4 regions of the Streptomyces sp. NPDC051913 genome follow, and region 4 is predicted to be linked to each of the others. Evidence: riboswitches for the same ligand, from Rfam matches in the RefSeq annotation. Region 4 holds a riboswitch; each other region holds the start of a gene.
The links. A riboswitch is a leader RNA that binds a small molecule or an ion and turns the genes downstream of it on or off. The one in region 4 is predicted to bind cobalamin.

Region 1: linked by a shared signal. The riboswitch ahead of metE (5-methyltetrahydropteroyltriglutamate--homocysteine S-methyltransferase) and the one ahead of ACIHIX_RS01165 (ribonucleoside-diphosphate reductase subunit alpha) in region 4 are both predicted to bind cobalamin.
Region 2: linked by a shared signal. The riboswitch ahead of ACIHIX_RS22190 (cobalamin biosynthesis protein) and the one ahead of ACIHIX_RS01165 (ribonucleoside-diphosphate reductase subunit alpha) in region 4 are both predicted to bind cobalamin.
Region 3: linked by a shared signal. The riboswitch ahead of ACIHIX_RS14465 (CbtB-domain containing protein) and the one ahead of ACIHIX_RS01165 (ribonucleoside-diphosphate reductase subunit alpha) in region 4 are both predicted to bind cobalamin.

What each region holds. Positions count from the first base shown of each region.
Region 1 is NZ_JBIUCI010000008.1:323,470-327,736, forward strand. It holds gene ACIHIX_RS25730 (heavy metal translocating P-type ATPase) at 1-367, opposite strand, end outside; gene ACIHIX_RS25735 (hypothetical protein) at 367-636, opposite strand; cobalamin riboswitch at 1,451-1,678, shown strand; gene metE (5-methyltetrahydropteroyltriglutamate--homocysteine S-methyltransferase) at 1,835-4,153, shown strand.
Region 2 is NZ_JBIUCI010000007.1:74,660-78,926, reverse strand. It holds gene ACIHIX_RS22195 (cobyric acid synthase) at 1-1,039, opposite strand, end outside; gene ACIHIX_RS22190 (cobalamin biosynthesis protein) at 1,036-1,983, opposite strand; cobalamin riboswitch at 2,084-2,225, opposite strand; gene ACIHIX_RS22185 (hypothetical protein) at 2,384-2,605, opposite strand; gene ACIHIX_RS22180 (anion permease) at 2,628-3,881, opposite strand; gene ACIHIX_RS22175 (lysozyme) at 4,036-4,267, opposite strand, start outside.
Region 3 is NZ_JBIUCI010000004.1:414,903-419,169, reverse strand. It holds gene ACIHIX_RS14480 (oxygenase MpaB family protein) at 1-269, opposite strand, end outside; gene ACIHIX_RS14475 (acyl-CoA dehydrogenase family protein) at 279-1,457, opposite strand; gene ACIHIX_RS14470 (CbtA family protein) at 1,595-2,359, opposite strand; gene ACIHIX_RS14465 (CbtB-domain containing protein) at 2,385-2,606, opposite strand; cobalamin riboswitch at 2,644-2,796, opposite strand; gene ACIHIX_RS14460 (histidine phosphatase family protein) at 2,891-3,454, shown strand; gene ACIHIX_RS14455 (ferredoxin) at 3,470-3,844, opposite strand; gene ACIHIX_RS14450 (DUF6479 family protein) at 3,948-4,267, shown strand, end outside.
Region 4 is NZ_JBIUCI010000001.1:255,005-259,271, reverse strand. It holds gene ACIHIX_RS01170 (ribonucleotide-diphosphate reductase subunit beta) at 1-143, opposite strand, end outside; gene ACIHIX_RS01165 (ribonucleoside-diphosphate reductase subunit alpha) at 143-2,509, opposite strand; cobalamin riboswitch at 2,633-2,793, opposite strand; gene ACIHIX_RS01160 (GNAT family N-acetyltransferase) at 2,816-3,319, opposite strand; gene mctP (monocarboxylate uptake permease MctP) at 3,393-4,267, opposite strand, start outside.

The DNA.
Region 1 (4,267 bases), on a different contig from region 4:
ACTGAAGCGTCGGCACCATCGACAGCACCAGAACCGGCACCGCCAGCAGCACGGTGACCAGGAGCCGTTCGCGCTCACGACGAGCCTCGTCGCTCCCGGCCTCGTCCGTCTCCTGGCTGTCACCGTCATCCTCGCTCACGGGCAGTGCGGCCAGGTAGCCGGCCTGCTCGACCGCGGTGACGAGATCCGCCGGGACCATCTCGGCGGGATGGCGGACCCGCGCGAGCCCTGTGGCCAGGTTGACCGTGGCCGTGACGCCCTCAAGCTTGCCGAGCTTCTTCTCCACCCGGCGGACACAGGCCGCGCAGGTCATACCGCCCACGGTGATGTCTGTGACGACCGGACCCGACGCCGGTTCGGTCACCATCACTCATCGCCCCCGTGACTCATCCCGGGCATCTCCCCCATGTCTCCGTCCGTCCCCGACGTCTCGTCCGCGCCTGCGCCGCTCTCGCCGCTGCCGCCGTTCTCCCCAGTGCCGTGCATGCCGGGCGCCACGGGGCCGACCGCGGATCCGACGGCGTAGGACACCGTGAACACCAGGACGAGCAGGAGCAGGAAGCCAACGAGCGCGGGAGGTGGCACCCATCTGCGAGCGGTCGCGTCGGCGGCGCGGGATTGCGGATCGTCGGCCATGCCCGACCTTTCGTGGTCGCATTGAACCGTCTTGTGAATGACGGGAGTTGTAGCCGTACCCTCCAGTAGTCGAGTCGCGGGGAGGTCGAGTTCCGAGGGGCCGCCGTGACCTACGTCACCCCGAGGCGACACCTCGGTCAGAAGGGCGCGAACAGATGAGCAGCCGGACGGCCTGCGCAACCACGACGACGGTCGCGGTCATCAGTGACGTCACCACGGGCAACCTGCGTCGCAGCAGGTGGCCGTCCACTCCGAGCCCGGCCGCCGCGTCGTCGCCGATCACCGGCGCGTCGCGGGCCGTCCCTGGCTGAACAGCCGGATGACGCGAGGGCGAGCGCGATTGTCGGCAGGCACAGGTCGGACCGGACGGCTCCCGCGAGGCTGCCCCTGATGCCGTCGAGCCGGCTCGGTAAGCTGCCCGCTGCGCTGGGCGATGGGGAGGAGCGCGTGCAGCCCGACCCCGATGGCGCTCGAACCGGCACCGACCACGGCGGCCGCCAAAACGCGCGGCAGCCGCAGATCCCGGCCGATCTGGTCCTGGAGCGGATCCAGACCGCCGGTGTCCCCCATGAGGTGACGCACGATCACCTGCCATACGCCACGTGCGGGCCCGTGAGGCGGCCGTCGCCCGCACAGCGCGTGCACGTTGGCGCGGTCCGTGCGACGCGGAGACCACGCGGGCGCGGTGCGGGCCGACTTCCACAGCGAGGAGAGGTGTCTCCTCGTACGGTCTCGGTCCGCCTGCACGATCTCAAGTGTGCTGCGTCACCCTCCGGATCCTGGACGACTCCGGCGCTTGCCCACGGACACCCCGTACGCTGGCCGTGCAGCTGGTTCACCCCGTCCGCCAGACGGGGTGTCGCAAGAGGGAACCCGGTGGGAATCCGGGACTGCCCCGCAGCGGTGAGCGGGAACGACCGCCGTCATACGCACTGGACCCGAAGTACCGGGCCTGGGAAGCGACGGCCAGTAGGTGTCCTCACATTCGTGTGTGAGGACGTGCTCGCGAGTCCGAAGACCTGCCAACTGCCCGTGTGCGAACCCATTCGCGCGCGGACATCTCGGTGACCTCGTGGGCGGGTCGGCGTGCACACCGAACGGACGGCCGTGACCGGTCGCAGGCGTCCGGTGCGTGACCCCTTCGCGCTCTCGTCCCGTTGCCGGGATCTCAGGGATTCATCTCGCGAAGGAGATCTCCGTGACCACCAAGTCCGCTTCCGCGGCAGCACGGGCCACCGTGTACGGCTACCCCCGCCAGGGCCAGGGCCGGGAACTGAAGAAGGCGATCGAGGGCTACTGGACGGGGCACGTCACCGCCGACGCCCTCCGTGCCACCGCCGCCGATCTGCGCGCCGCCAACTGGCGCCAGCTCGCCGAGGCCGGCATCGACGAGGTGCCCACCGGCGATTTCTCGTTCTACGACCACGTCCTGGACACCACCGTCATGGTCGGGGCGGTCCCGACCCGCCACCGCGACGCCTTCGACAAGGACTCCCTGGACGGCTACTTCGCCATGGCACGCGGCACCCAGCACGTGGCACCGCTGGAGATGACCAAGTGGTTCGACACCAACTACCACTATTTGGTACCGGAGTTGGGTCCGGACACGGCCTTCACCGCGAACTCCGCCAAGCAGGTCACGGAACTGAAGGAGGCTGTGGCCCTCGGCCTGGCCGCCCGCCCCGTCCTGGTCGGCCCCGTCACCTACCTCCTCCTGGCCAAGCCAGCACCCGGCGTGCCCGCCGACTTCGAGCCGCTCACCCTGCTGGACCGGCTGCTGCCGGTGTATGCCGAGGTCCTCGCCGACCTGCGCGCGGCCGGCGCCGAGTGGGTGCAGCTCGACGAGCCTGCCCTCGTGCAGGACCGTACCCCCGCCGAACTGAACGCCGCTGACCGCACCTACCGGAACCTGGGCGCGCTCGCCGACCGGCCGAAGCTGCTGGTCGCCTCCTACTTCGACCGGCTCGGCGACGCTCTGCCGGTGCTGGCCAAGGCCCCGGTCGAGGGCCTCGCCCTGGACTTCACCGAGGCGGCCGCCGCCAACCTAGACGCCCTGGCAGCCGTGGGCGGGCTGCCCGGCAAGCGCCTGGTCGCGGGCGTCGTCAACGGCCGCAACGTCTGGATCAACGACCTGTCGAAGTCCCTGTCCACGCTGGGCACCCTCCTTGGCCTCGCCGACCAGGTCGACGTCTCCGCCTCGTGCTCCCTCCTCCACGTGCCTCTCGACACGCAGGTCGAGCGCGACATCGAGCCGCAGATCCTGCGCTGGCTGGCCTTCGCCCGGCAGAAGACGCCCGAGATCGCCGTCTTGGCCAAGGGCCTCACCCAGGGCACCGACAGCATCACGGCCGTGCTGGCCGCCAACCGCGCCGACCTCGCGTCCCGAGCTCACTCTCCCCTCACCAGCGACCCCGCCGTCCGCACCCGAGCCGAAGCCGTCACCGACGCCGACACCCGCCGCACCCAGCCGTACACCGAACGCGCCGCCGCCCAACGCGCCCACCTGGGACTGCCGTTGCTGCCCACGACGACCATCGGGTCGTTCCCGCAGACAGCCGAACTGCGCGTCGCCCGTGCGGACCTGAGGGCCCGAAGGATCGACGTCACCACCTACGAGGAGCGGATCGAGGCGGAGGTCCAGGAGGTGATCGCCTTCCAGGAGAAGGCCGGCCTCGACGTCCTCGTGCACGGCGAACCCGAACGCAACGACATGGTCCAGTACTTCGCCGAGCAGCTGACGGGGTACCTCGCCACCCAGCACGGCTGGGTCCAGTCCTACGGCACCCGGTACGCCCGCCCACCGATCCTGGCCGGTGACATCTCCCGCCACGAACCGATGACCGTGCGCTGGACGACGTACGCCCAGTCCCTCACCTCACGGCCGGTCAAGGGCATGCTCACGGGGCCTGTCACCATGCTCGCCTGGTCCTTCGTCCGCGACGACCAGCCCCTCGGCGACACCGCCCGCCAGGTCGCCCTCGCCCTGCGCGACGAGGTGGGCGACCTTGAGGCCGCGGGAACCTCGGTCATCCAGGTCGACGAGCCCGCACTGCGAGAGACCCTGCCGCTACGGGCCGCCGACCACGCCGCCTACCTCGCGTGGGCGACGGAGTCGTTCCGGCTGACCACCGCCGGCGTACGCCCGGACACACAGATCCACACCCACATGTGCTACGCCGAATTCGGCGACATCGTCCAGGCCATCGACGATCTCGACGCCGACGTCATCAGCCTGGAGGCCGCCCGCTCCCACATGCAGGTCGCCCGCGAACTCGCCGCTCACGGCTACCCCCGGGAGGCCGGGCCGGGGGTCTACGACATCCACTCCCCACGCGTCCCGAGCACGGCGGAGACGGCCGCCTTGCTGCGGAGGGGACTTGAGGCGATCCCCGCCGAGCGCCTGTGGGTCAACCCCGACTGCGGCCTGAAGACCCGCGGTTGGCCCGAGACCCGCGCCTCCCTGGAGAACCTCGTCACGGCGGCCCGCACGGTCCGCAGCGAGCTGCCCGGATTCTGACACCTGTGCCTCAAGGCCCCTGGGTCCTCATCGCGTCGCCGATGAGGACCCCTGGGCGGGGTGCGGACCGCCGAAGAAGAGAGGGTCACGCGGCCGGATCCCGGTACCTCGCCG
Region 2 (4,267 bases), on a different contig from region 4:
GAACCTGGAAGCCGCCGCAGATGCCGAGGATCGGACGTCCCTCCGCGGCCCTTCGCACCAGGGCGCCGGCCAGCCCGCGCTCATGCAGCCACTCCAGTGCCCGCACGCTCCCGCGTGTCCCCGGGACGATGACGAGATCGGCGTCGGCGAGCTCCTCCGGCCGGTCCACGAACCGCACGACGAGACCCGGTTCGGCGGCGAGCGCGTCCACGTCCGTGAAGTTGGACATCAGGGGGACCGCGCAGACGGCGACCCGCAGCACGTCCTCCCCGACGGGCGGGGCGGTGTTCGACTCCCGGACGGTCCCTCTGAGGGAAACCCGCAGACCGTCTTCCTCGTCGATCCCGAGGCCGTGCCGGAAGGGCAGGACGCCGTACGTCCGCCGCCCGGTGAGCCCGTGGAGCATGTCGAGCCCGGGTTCCAGCAGCGACACATCCCCCCGGAACTTGTTCACGAGGAACCCGGCGACCAGCTTCTGATCCTCTGTCGAGAGCAGCGCGACGGTCCCGAAGAAGGAGGCGAACACGCCCCCGCGGTCGATGTCCCCGACCACCAGCACCGGAAGCCCGGCATTGCGGGCGATCCCCATGTTGACGATGTCGGTCCGTCGCAGATTGATCTCCGCCGGACTGCCGGCCCCCTCACAGATCACCGCGTCATACGTGCCCCGCAGTTCGGCGAGACAGTCGAGCACGGTCCCGAGCAGCTTCTGCTGCCGCCCCCCGTGATAGCCGCGCGCGCTCATCTCGCCGACGGGCTTCCCCATCAGCACGACCTGGCTGCTCTGCTCGCCACCGGGCTTGAGCAGCACGGGATTCATCAGCGCGGTCGGCTCGACCCGACAGGCCTGGGCCTGCATGGCCTGGGCCCGCCCGATCTCCGCGCCCTCCCGCGTCACGAACGAATTGAGGGACATGTTCTGCGCCTTGAAGGGCGCGACCTTGACCCCCTGCCGCACCAGCCACCGGCAGATCCCGGCGGTGACGACACTCTTGCCGGCGTCGGAGGTGGTCCCGGCGACGAGCAGCCCCCCGCTCATGACGTACGTCCCTTCTTCGTGGCCAGGGCCCGTGCGGCGGCACCGATGCCGAGCGCGAGCAGCCCGACGCGCCGCGAAAGCCGTACGGCGCGCTCGATGTCCCGCGTGGCGACGGCCCGCCCGGACTGATTGAGCACGGGCCGGTGCTCCACCCGCCCTCCGTAGGACAGGCTCCCGCCGAGCCGCACCCCGAGGGCCCCCGCGAACGAGGCCTCGACGGGCCCGGCGTTGGGGCTCGGATGCTTGGCGGCGTCGGCACGCCACGCTCGAACGGCCCCCCGGGAGTCGCTCCCGGCGACGGCGGCGAGTACGGCGGTGAGCCGCGCCCCCGGCCATCCGGCGAGGTCGTCGAGCCGGGCGGAGGCCCAGCCGTAGCGCCGGTACCGCTCGGACTTGTGCCCGACCATGGCGTCGAGGGTGTTGACGGCCCGGAACCCGAGCAGACCGGGCACTCCACCGAGCGCCCCCCACACCAGGGCGCCGACCACGGCGTCGGAGGTGTTCTCGGCGACGGACTCGACGACGGCCCGGGCGATCCCGTCGGCGTCGAGGGCCTGCGGATCCCGCCCGCACAGGTGCGGCAGCCGGGCGCGAGCGCCCTCGACGTCCCCCGCCTCCAGAGCCAGACCGATGACCCGGGCCTCGCGTGCGAGCGACGTCCCGCCCACCACGGCCCAGGTGGCGGCGCCGGTCAGCGCGACGGACGCGCTACGGGAGGGACGTACGACGCTCTGGGCGAGGGCGCCCAGCCCCACGGCGCCCCCGACGCACACGGCGGTGTGCAGCGCGCCCCACCCACGATGGTCCCGCCACAGAGCCTTCTCCACGGCGCCGGCGGCCCGCCCGAACACGGCGACCGGATGCCCCCGGCGTGGATCACCGAGCAGCAGATCTGCGACGAGTCCGGCGGCGGCGCCGTACGCGAAGACGCGATCGGCACGCATGCGCTCAGCCGGCCGTGGGGTCGGGCAGCGACCTGGTGCTGTACCTCGAACGGCAGGCGAGCATGGCGATATGTCCTCACTCAGGGTGTCCACGCCCTGGTTCGACGAGACCGACGGTGGGAGTTCCTGGCTCCCGGGGCTACCTACCCCGGTGACAGTGGCGGGACCGCGCCGGATTCACACCGGTCTTCCTCCCTGGCCGCCGTACTTGGCTCCGGCAGTCCACCACGGGCCCGGAAGGGCCGTCAACTCGCTGTTGACCTGCGGGAGCGGAGTGTGCAGAACCCCACATCGGCGGGCCCGCGGACGGGGTTCGCGAGGCCCGGAACGCGAAAGCGCCCTGTCCGGAATCCCCTCTTCGAGAGGCCCGGAACAGGGCGCGGAATCGTCGTGGTGCGGGTCAGGCGACGATCAGATAGATGCCGTAGCCCACCGCCGCCGCACAGGCGGCGAAGCAGGCGTACGCGCCGGTCACGGCGAGGGCCGCCGAGCCGCCCGCGGCCGAGGCCCGCTCCTGGCGAGAGAGGCCCATGATGCCGAGGGTGAAGAGGGCCACGAGGGCCACGGTGACGACGAGGCTGACGCCGAAGACGGAGCCCAGTGCTTGCCAGTCGATCTTCATGTTGCTTGGTTTCCTTCGTCGCTCAGACCGCGGCGGCCGGCGGGGCCGCCGGTTCCGTGGAGGCCGCGGCCGCTGCCGGGGCGGGGATCGTGGCGGTCAGGCCGTCCGTCACGGTGCCCGCCGGAGGCGGGGTGACCGCGGCGATCGCCGTCGTGACCACGCCGGCCGGCTCGTCGTCGGTGTCGTTGACGTTCGACGCGTCCACGACCTCGCGGCGCGAGATCTTCCAGATGGCCGCGCTGGAGGCGATCAGGAAGATCAGGACGACGCCCGTGCCCCAGTCACCGAGGTCGGTCACCGACTCCGCCAGCGCGCCCACCAGGGCGGCCGCCGGGAGCGTGAGGCCCCAGGCCACGAACATCCGCGTCGCCGTCGACCAGCGGACCACGCCGCCCTTGCGGCCGAGGCCCGCGCCCATCACCGAACCGGAGACGGAGTGCGTGGTGGAGAGGGAGAAACCGAGGTGCGAGGAGGCCAGGATGACCGTCGCCGCGCTGGTCTGGGCGGCGAAGCCCTGCTGCGGCTGGAGGTCGGTCAGACCCTTGCCCATCGTGCGGATGATGCGCCAGCCGCCGAGGTAGGTGCCGAGCGCGATGGCCAGACCCGCGGAGAGGATGACCCAGGTGGGCGGGTCGGAGTCGGGCGCGACGGCGCCGCCGGCGACGAGGGCGAGGGTGATGATGCCCATCGTCTTCTGCGCGTCGTTCGTGCCGTGGGCGAGGGAGACCAGGCCGGCCGAGGCGATCTGGCCGGCGCGGAAGCCCTTGGCGGCGGCCTTGCCGTCCGCCTTCTTGCCGAGGGAGTAGGAGAGGCGGGTTGCCAGCATGGCGGCGAGGCCCGCGACGATGGGCGCCGCGATCGCCGGGATCAGGACCTTGGTGACCAGGACGTCACCGTGGACCGCGCCCATGCCCGCCGAAGCGATGGTGGCGCCGATCAGACCGCCCATGAGGGCGTGCGAGGAGCTGGAGGGGAGTCCGACCAGCCAGGTCAGCAGGTTCCAGAGGATCGCGCCGACCAGTGCGGCGAAGATGACCTCGGGACGGATGCCGCTCTCGTCGACGAGACCCTTGGAGATCGTGTTGGCGACCTCCACGGAGAGAAAGGCGCCCACAAGGTTGAGCACGGCGGACATGGCCACCGCGACCTTGGGCTTGAGCGCACCGGTCGAGATGGTCGTGGCCATCGCGTTGGCGGTGTCGTGAAAACCGTTCGTGAAATCGAACGCAAGTGCGGTTACCACCACAATCGCGAGGATCAGCGAGAAGTTTTCCATTTACCCAGGCAATCGTTCGAGCGTCATTGGCACGTTGAACGTAGGTAACCAGGGTGAACGGAAGATGAACTGAGGCAGGCCGCACGGTGTCTGGAACCGAGGGTTTTCCCTCCGATGCCGACGGCGCCCACCGCGCGGCCCGTGCGCCGCACGGTCACGAGCCCCGGGCGAACTTCCTCAACTGGGCCGCCGAGCCGTTGAAGAGATTCTGATCACCCGGCAGGCTGCCGCTGTTGTCGTACTGCCAGATCGTCCAGTACGACCATCCGTTGGGCAGTGAACCGGCGTCCGCCGCGTTGTAGCGGGCCACCCACAGTGCGTGGTTCCGGGCGAAGGCGCCGCTGCCGCCGGTGCAAACGTTCCACCAGTGGGCGGTCGTGTAGATC
Region 3 (4,267 bases), on a different contig from region 4:
GACAGCATGCTGTGGATCTTCCGGACGCGGGCGCCCGCCCGTTCGGCCGCCGCCGTGGTGCCGTACGTCGTGGTGCCGACGAAGTTCGCGGTGCGCAGCAGCCGGCCCCAGGCGTCCTGCCGGAAGTCGGAGTTCTGCATGACTCCGCGCACGGCACGGGGATGCAGGGCCTGGAGGTAGAGCGCGCGGACGCCCGCGACCCACATCATCGGGTCACCGTGCAACTGCCAGGTCACCGAGTTCGGGGTGAACAGCCCGGGATCTCCCATACCCGCAGGCTAACGCCGAACCCTCGGCATCCCCAGACCGATCCACGAGATGATCTCCCGCTGGATCTCGTTGTTGCCGCCGCCGAAGGTGAAGATGACCGCGGAGCGGTAGCCGCGCTCCAGCTCGCCGTGGAGCACGGAGCCCGCGGAGCCCTCCTTCAGGGCGCCGGCGGCCGCGACCACCTCCATGAGCCAGGCGTAGGCGTCCCGGCGGGCCTCGGAGCCGTAGACCTTGACCGCGGAGGCGTCCTGGGGGGTGAGCGTGCCGTTCTGCACGGCGTGGACCATCTGCCAGTTGAGCAGCTTCATCGCGTCGAGCCTCACATGGGTCTGGGCGAGTCGGCGGCGCACCCAGGGCAGGTCGACGACGCGGCGGCCGTCGGCGAGCTTGGTCTCCATGGCCCAGCGCTGGACGTCGTGCAGGGCGCGGATGGCCATGGTGCCGTGGGCGGCGAGGGTGACGCGCTCGTGGTTGAGCTGGTTGGTGATCAGCCGCCAGCCCTGGTCCTCGGCGCCGACGCGGCGGGCGACGGGGACACGGATGTCCTCGTAGTAGCTGGCGGTGGTGTCGTGGCCGGCGAGGGTGTTGATGACGGTGCAGGAGTAGCCGGGGTCGGTGGTCGGCACGAGGAGCATGGTGATGCCCTTGTGCGGCGGGGCGTCGGGGTCGGTGCGGGTGGCGAGCCAGACCCAGTCGGCGGTGTCGCCGTTGGTGGTCCAGATCTTCTGCCCGTTGACGACGTACTCGTCCCCTTCGCGTACCGCGCGCGTCTTCAGGGAGGCGAGGTCGGTGCCGGCGTCGGGCTCGCTGTAGCCGATCGCGAAGTCGAGCTCGCCGGAGAGGATTCCGGGGAGGAAGTAGGCCTTCTGCTCGTCGGTGCCGTACTGCATGATCGTCGGCCCTACGGTGTTCAGCGCCATCAGCGGCAGCGGTACGCCGGCCTGGGCGGCCTCGTCGAAGAAGATGAACTGCTCCATCGCGGTCAGGCCACGGCCGCCGTACTCCTTCGGCCAGCCCACGCCCAGCCAGCGGTCGGCGCCGAGGCGGCGGACGGTCTCGCGGTAGAAGCGCTTCTGCTCCCGCCGGTCGCCGTGCCGGGCGTTGGCGTCGGTCGGCACCAACTCGGCGAAGTAAGCGCGCAGTTCGGTGCGCAGCCGCTGCTGCTCGGGTGTGTATGCGAGATGCACGGCGCCTCCAGGCTCCCCGGAACCGGTCCTGTCGGCGCACACGGTAGAACGTGTTCCAGAAATAGGGAATGGCGAGACGGTACCGAGGCATACGAAAAGGCCCCCGCGTGGCGGGGGCCCGTTCGGTGCTGAACTGCTCAGTGGGCGACGGGAGTCGGCTGACTGCCGGCACCCGCCGACCGCTCGGCCGGCTTCGGCGCGAGCTGCCGCTCCGCCAGCAGCCCGAAGACCAGCCCGAAGGCGGTCCACAGGGTCACCTGCACGGCGAGTGCCGCGAGCCGGTACTGCCACAACAGGGCGGCCGGGAAATGCTCCGGCACCTCGTTGAACGACGGCAGGAACGCGTAGGCCAGACCGACGACGAGGACGAAGAACGCGCCCGCGGCGAGGGTGGCGTTCCAGTTGCCGAGGCGGGGTGCGAGACGCTTGCCCAGGATGACGGTCCCCACCGTCAGCAGCACGCTGAGGACGATCATCAGGAAGAACAGCGCGGTCCGCTGGTTGAGCGTGTCGGGGTCACCGACGGCCGGCGGGTTGGCCGGGTACTTGAGGAACGGCACGACGTACACCGCGACCAGTCCGGCGACCGCCAGGAGCAGCGCGCTGGCGCGCGGCCCGAAGCGGCCGATCCGGCCGAGCGCGAAGCAGTACGCGAGCGCCGCGATGCCGCCGAAGGCGACCCCGTAGACGAGGACACCGGTGGACAGGCCCGCGGTGGACTGGAGCGTACGGCTGAAGAGTTCCTCGCCGCCGTGCTCGTGGGCGTGGCTCTCCTCGAAGGCGATGGCCTGATCGACGCGCGGCTCCCCGAGGAAGTACGCGACGACGAGCGCGGCCAGGCCCGCGACGAGGCCCGCGAGCATGCCGCGGACCAGGAGATTTCTGACAGTTGCGGAGTTCATGCGCGGATACGCTTCCTCGCCGCCGTCAGTGGCACGGGAAGCCGAGCAGATGGCGGGCGTCGTGCACCCACTCGTGGACTCCCTCGCCGGACAGCAGGGAGGTGGCGCCCTGTTCGGCGCCGACGAAGTAGAGCAGGACCAGCATCAGGACGCCGAAGAAGACCGCCCAGGGGACGATGGCGCCGATCGGCAGCTTTGCGGGTACGGCGGTGGAGCTGGTTGTCGGCTGAGCGACGGTCTGCGCCATGGCAGGACCTCCTGGGGGAACTCGCGTCCCGTCTCGGTGGTGCACAGGACGACGGGGCGGGTCTGACTCCCCCGGCCCACCCCTGGGGGTGTGCCCGGCATACAGTGGCGCGACCGTGCCGGAATCCCACCGGCTTCCACCGAACCGTCGTCGATATCGACGAGAAGGTACCGCGTGCGAGAGGTGCGGCCAAGAGCGCACGGTTCGGCCACGAGCGCCCCTGAAGCGCTGTGGCCATGTCAATTACGCGGTACGGAAGGGATGTTGGGCGGGGGAATGGACCGATGACCAGCCGAGTGATGTTGATCTCACCCGCGATCAGCGCGGCTCTGCGGGAGGCCCGCTTCGACGACGGCGGCCCGCTGGACGACTCCGGACTGCGGCTCGCGAAGGCCGCCGCGGGCACGCTCCCCACGGCCCGTCAGGTCTGCGTCTCCCCCACCGTGCGCTGCCGGGAGACGGCCGGCGCACTCGGCCTCGACGCCCTGGACACACCGGAGTTGGCCGCACTCGACACCGGACGCTGGCGCGGCGCGACGCTGGCCGAGGTGGGCGCCGCCGAGCCGGAGGCGCTGGCCCGCTGGCTGGCCGACGTGGAAGCGGCGCCGCACGGCGGGGAGTCGGTGCACGCGCTGTGCGAACGGGTCGGGGCGTGGCTGGACCCGCTCGCCGCGGAACCGGGCCGGACGATCGCGGTGGCCGAACCCGAGATCGTCCGCGCCGCGCTCGTCCACGCGCTGGGAGCGCCGAGGTCGTCGTTCTGGCGCACGGACGTCGCACCGCTCACCGCCGTCGAGCTCAGCGGCAGGGCGGGCCGCTGGAACGTACGGATGGGACGACCTCTGTGAGAGGTGCGCCGCACCTCAGTGCAGCGTGTCCATGAAGTCCGTGCAGGCCTGGGCGCAGGTCCGGCAGGCCTTGGCGGCCTCCTCCGCGCCCGGCTGGGTGTCGAAGGCGTGGGCGCTCTCCAGGCAGACCGTCCGGCACCACTCGAGCTGGACGCGGATACCGCTCTCGTCCAGCCGGTTCTGCTCGGACAGCACCCGGCACGTCGCGTCGCACACCTCCGCGCACATGATGCCCTTGCGTCGTACGAGTTCCTGCTGCTCGGTCCCGTCCGGATCCACGAGGCTGGCACGCACCGCACATGCCCGGGCGCAATCGGTGCACGCCTGCGCACACGCGAAACGGTCCTCCAGGAACCGGATGAGCTCCTGTTGGGATGTCGTCGCTGTCACACCGCGCGGGTAGCCGCCGCGGCTCGCGTCAAACCCCCTCGCCGGAGGTCGCGCCGGTCGCGGGGGCGGGTTCACGCACGCCGGCGGGGGTACTCGCGGGGCCATGAACATCGCATGGATGGAGATGGCCGCGGGTCGCGGCGCCCTGGGCGTCGGGCTGATCGTGGCGGGTCTGGTCGTGGTCGCCCTGTTGCTCGGCGCGTTCTGGCTGGGCGCACGCATCCGTCGCCAGGAACCGCCGCCCCCGAGCCCCGAGGAGCAGCCGAGGCTGCCCGAGGGCGGGCCCGTCCGCGAGGTCATGGAGAACAGGGAGCCCGACGAGGTGCCCCGCAGCGACCAGCGCCTGACGCCGCACGAGATGCCCGCCTTCGGCAACAGCAGCACCCGGACCGGTCCCGAGAAGGACCGGCGCCGCTGGAGCGA
Region 4 (4,267 bases):
ACGTCCGAGTGGAGGTCGACCTCCTCGACGGTCCAGGTGTTCTTGATGGCGTCCCGGTAGCGCTCGTAGAAGTCCGGGTAGCGCATGGGACGCAGAGTCAGCTCGAAGCCCGGGTCGAGCAGGTTCTTCTGGGTGGAGCTCATTACTGGCAGGCCTCGCAGGACTCGGGGTTCTCAAGGGAGCAGGCGATCGCATCGGGGTCAGCGGCCTGCTGTACGGGGACAGTTGCCTGTGCGGCGCGGGCGATCCTCGTCGCCGGGCGCGAACGCAGGTAGTACGTCGTCTTCAGGCCCTGCTTCCAGGCGTACGCGTACATCGAGGAGAGCTTGCCGATGGTCGGCGTCTCCAGGAACAGGTTCAGCGACTGGGACTGGTCCAGGAACGGGGTGCGCGCGGCGGCCATGTCGATGAGGCCGCGCTGCGGGATCTCCCAGGCCGTGCGGTACAGGTCGCGGACGTCCTGCGGGACCCAGGTGAAGCCCTGCACCGAGCCGTTGGACTCGCGCAGCGCCTCCCGGGTCTGTGCGTCCCAGACGCCGAGCTTCTTCAGCTCGGCCACCAGATAGGAGTTGACCTGGAGGAACTCGCCGGACAGCGTCTCGCGCTTGAAGAGGTTCGAGACCTGCGGCTCGATGCACTCGTACACGCCCGCGATCGAGGCGATCGTGGCGGTGGGCGCGATGGCGAGGAGCAGGGAGTTGCGCAGGCCCGTGGTGGCCATCCGCTCGCGCAGCGCCGCCCAGCGCTCCGGCCAGGTCAGCTCGACGCCGTAGTGGTCGGGGTGCAGGACGCCCTGGGCGGTACGGGTCTTCTCCCATGCCGGGAGCGGTCCGTTGCGCTCGGCGAGGTCGGTGGAGGCCTCGTACGCGGCGAGCATGATGCGCTCGGCGATGCGTGTGGAGAGAGCCTTGGCCTCCGGCGAGTCGAAGGGCAGCCGCAGCTTGAAGAAGACGTCCTGGAGGCCCATCGCGCCCAGGCCCACCGGGCGCCACTTCGCGTTCGACCGGCCGGCCTGCTCGGTCGGGTAGAAGTTGATGTCCACCACGCGGTCGAGGAAGGTGACGGCGGTACGGACGGTCTCGTCGAGCCGCTCCCAGTCGAGGTCGCCGGTCCTCTGGTCGACGAACGCGCCCAGGTTCACCGAGCCCAGGTTGCAGACCGCCGTCTCCCCGTCGTCCGTGACCTCCAGGATCTCCGTGCAGAGGTTGGAGGAGTGGACCACGCTGCCGGGCAGCGCCGTCTGGTTGGCGGTGCGGTTGGCGGCGTCCTTGAAGGTCATCCAGCCGTTGCCGGTCTGCGCCAGGGTGCGCATCATGCGGCCGTAGAGGTCACGGGCCGGGATGGTCTTCTTGGCGAGCCCCGCCGCCTCCGCCTTGCGGTACGCGGCGTCGAACTCCTCGCCCCACAGGTCGACCAGCTCGGGCACGTCGGCCGGGGAGAACAGCGACCACTCGGCGTCGGCGTTCACGCGGCGCATGAACTCGTCCGGGATCCAGTGCGCGAGGTTCAGGTTGTGCGTACGCCGGGCGTCCTCACCGGTGTTGTCGCGCAGCTCCAGGAACTCCTCGATGTCGGAGTGCCAGGTCTCCAGGTACACCGCGGCCGCACCCTTGCGCCGACCGCCCTGGTTCACCGCGGCGACGCTCGCGTCCAGCGTCTTCAGGAACGGCACGATGCCGTTGGAGTGCCCGTTGGTGCCCCGGATGAGGGAGCCGCGGGAACGAATCCTGCTGTACGACAGCCCGATGCCACCGGCGTGCTTCGACAGCCGTGCCACCTGGTGGTAGCGGTCGTAGATGGAGTCCAGCTCGTCCAGCGGGGAGTCGAGGAGGTAGCAGGACGACATCTGGGGGTGCCGGGTGCCGGAGTTGAAGAGCGTGGGGGAGGACGGCAGGTAGTCGAGGCGGCTCATGAGCCCGTAGAGCGCGGCGACTTCGTCCAGGGCGCGGGTCGTGTCGTCCTCGGCGAGGCCGGAGGCGACGCGCAGCATGAAGTGCTGGGGCGTCTCGATGACCTGGCGGGTGATCGGGTGCCGCAGGAGGTAGCGGCTGTGCAGGGTGCGGAGCCCGAAGTAGCCGAAGCGGTCGTCGCCGGCCGGGTCGATCAGCGCGTCGAGCCGCGCCGCGTGGACCCGTACGAACTCCGCCGTGCGGTCGGCGATCAGGCCCTCGCGGTGGCCGACCTCGACCGACTCGGTGAAGGACGTGACGCCCTGGGAGGCGGCCTCGGCGGCGATGCTGATGGTCAGCAGCCGGGCGGCCAGCCGGGAGTAGGCGGGGTCCTCGGAGATGAGACCGGCGGCGGCCTCCGTCGCCAGCTCGCGCAGCTCCGCGCCGCCATCGGAGTCCGCCCGGCCGGAGCGGCCGCGCAGCGCGGCGGCGGCGACCCGTCCGGGGTCGGCGTCGGGCAGGTCGGCGGTCAGCTCGGTCAGGGTCCGCAACAGGGCGGTACCGGCACCGTCGTTCTCCGCCTGGACCGCTGAAGCCGGATCGGCTGGCGCGATGGTCACTGGGGGGCTCTCCCTCGCTCGGCACGGGGCCTGGCGGAGAGCAGGGGGCAGCACGAGCGCACACGGCGTCGCGTCCACCGGCCCACTCCACGAGGCCCGGACGTCATGGCACCCGGGCCACGGCGGCCTGGGCACGCTGTCGGCAGGTCCTCGGACTGACTCCCGTACACGCACAAGACATGCACAAGTACACCGTTGCGGGACAGTTCCGGATTCGCACCGGATTCCCCTGCGGCGACAGCGAGCATGAGCATACATCTTGTGCCGGGTTCGGGTGGCACCCCTAGATGTTGTGTCGCGGCGACTTCAGAGCGTCAACTCATAGGTGAGAAGCGTGAACTCCGCACCCGGGATCGGCTGCCAGTCGCGCTCGGGTGCGCGGACGAAGCCGAGGCGTTCGTAGATGCGGTGGGCGGCGTACATGATCTCCTGGGTCGACAGCACGATGCCCGTGCAGCCGTCCGCCGCCCTCGCCCGGTCGACGCAGGCGCGGACGAGGGCCTCGCCGGCCCCTCTGCCACGCGCCGCGCGGCCGACGGCGAGCATGCGGATCACGGCCTCGTCGGGCCGGGCGTGCTCGGCCATGGCACCGCCGGCGGCGACGTAGGTGACGGTGCCGACGGGCTCGCCGCCCAGGGTGGCCACGAGTACCTCGGCGGAGGCGGCCCGCTTGGCGACGTCTCTCAACTCGCCCAGATACCAGTCGCTCTCACCGAAGGCCAGGAGGTCGTCCAGGAGATAGGCCTGGGCCGTGATCTCGCCGATGGTGTCGTATTCGCCGGGTTCCGCTGCCCGGATCTCGATGTCCATGGGAGCGAGTGTGCCCGACCTGCACGACAACGGGCCGCCGGATGTTCCGGCGGCCCGCTGATCAGGGAAACACTCAGTGCGAGGTGCCCGCGGTCGCCGGCGGCAGCTCGACCTGGACGCCGGGGTCGCCCGCGTCCGCCGTGTAGTCCTCCGGCTTGGTCTCGTCGACGCCCTCGGGGGCCTTGAGGGCCTTCAGGACGAAGGTGAGGACCACCGTGACCACGACGTTGAGCACGAAGGCCGTCAGGCCGATGTAGCCGATCTCGCCGATGCCCGGGATCTCCTTCGACGAGCCGCCGAAGTGCTTCTGGGTCGGGGAGGCGACGCCGTACGCGGCGACCGTGCCGTAGATCATGCCGACCGCCCAGCCGGCGAGCAGGGCCCAGCGGTGGAACCAGCGGGTGAACAGACCGCCGACCAGGGCCGGGAAGGTCTGGAGGATCCAGATGCCGCCCAGGAGCTGGAAGTTGATGGCGACCGTCTTGTCCATGGTCAGGACGAAGACCAGCGCGCCGACCTTCACCAGCAGGGACACCAGCTTGGAGACCTTGGTCTCCTGCTCCGGAGTCGCGTCCGGCTTGATGAAGTCCTTGTAGATGTTGCGGGTGAAGAGATTCGCCGCCGCGATCGACATGATGGCGGCGGGCACGAGCGCGCCGATGCCGATCGCCGCGAAGGCCACGCCCGCGAACCACGCCGGGAACATGTCCTCGAACAGCTGCGGGATCGCCAACTGGCCGTTGGTGACCTTGACCCCGGCCGCGATCGCCATGAAGCCCAGCAGCGCCAGCAGACCCAGCATCAGCGAGTACAGGGGCAGGATCGTGGTGTTGCGGCGGATCACCTCACGGCTCCTGGAGGAGAGCGTCGCGGTGATCGAGTGCGGGTACATGAAGAGCGCGAGCGCGGAGCCCAACGCCAGGGTGGCGTACGTCCATTGGCCCGGCT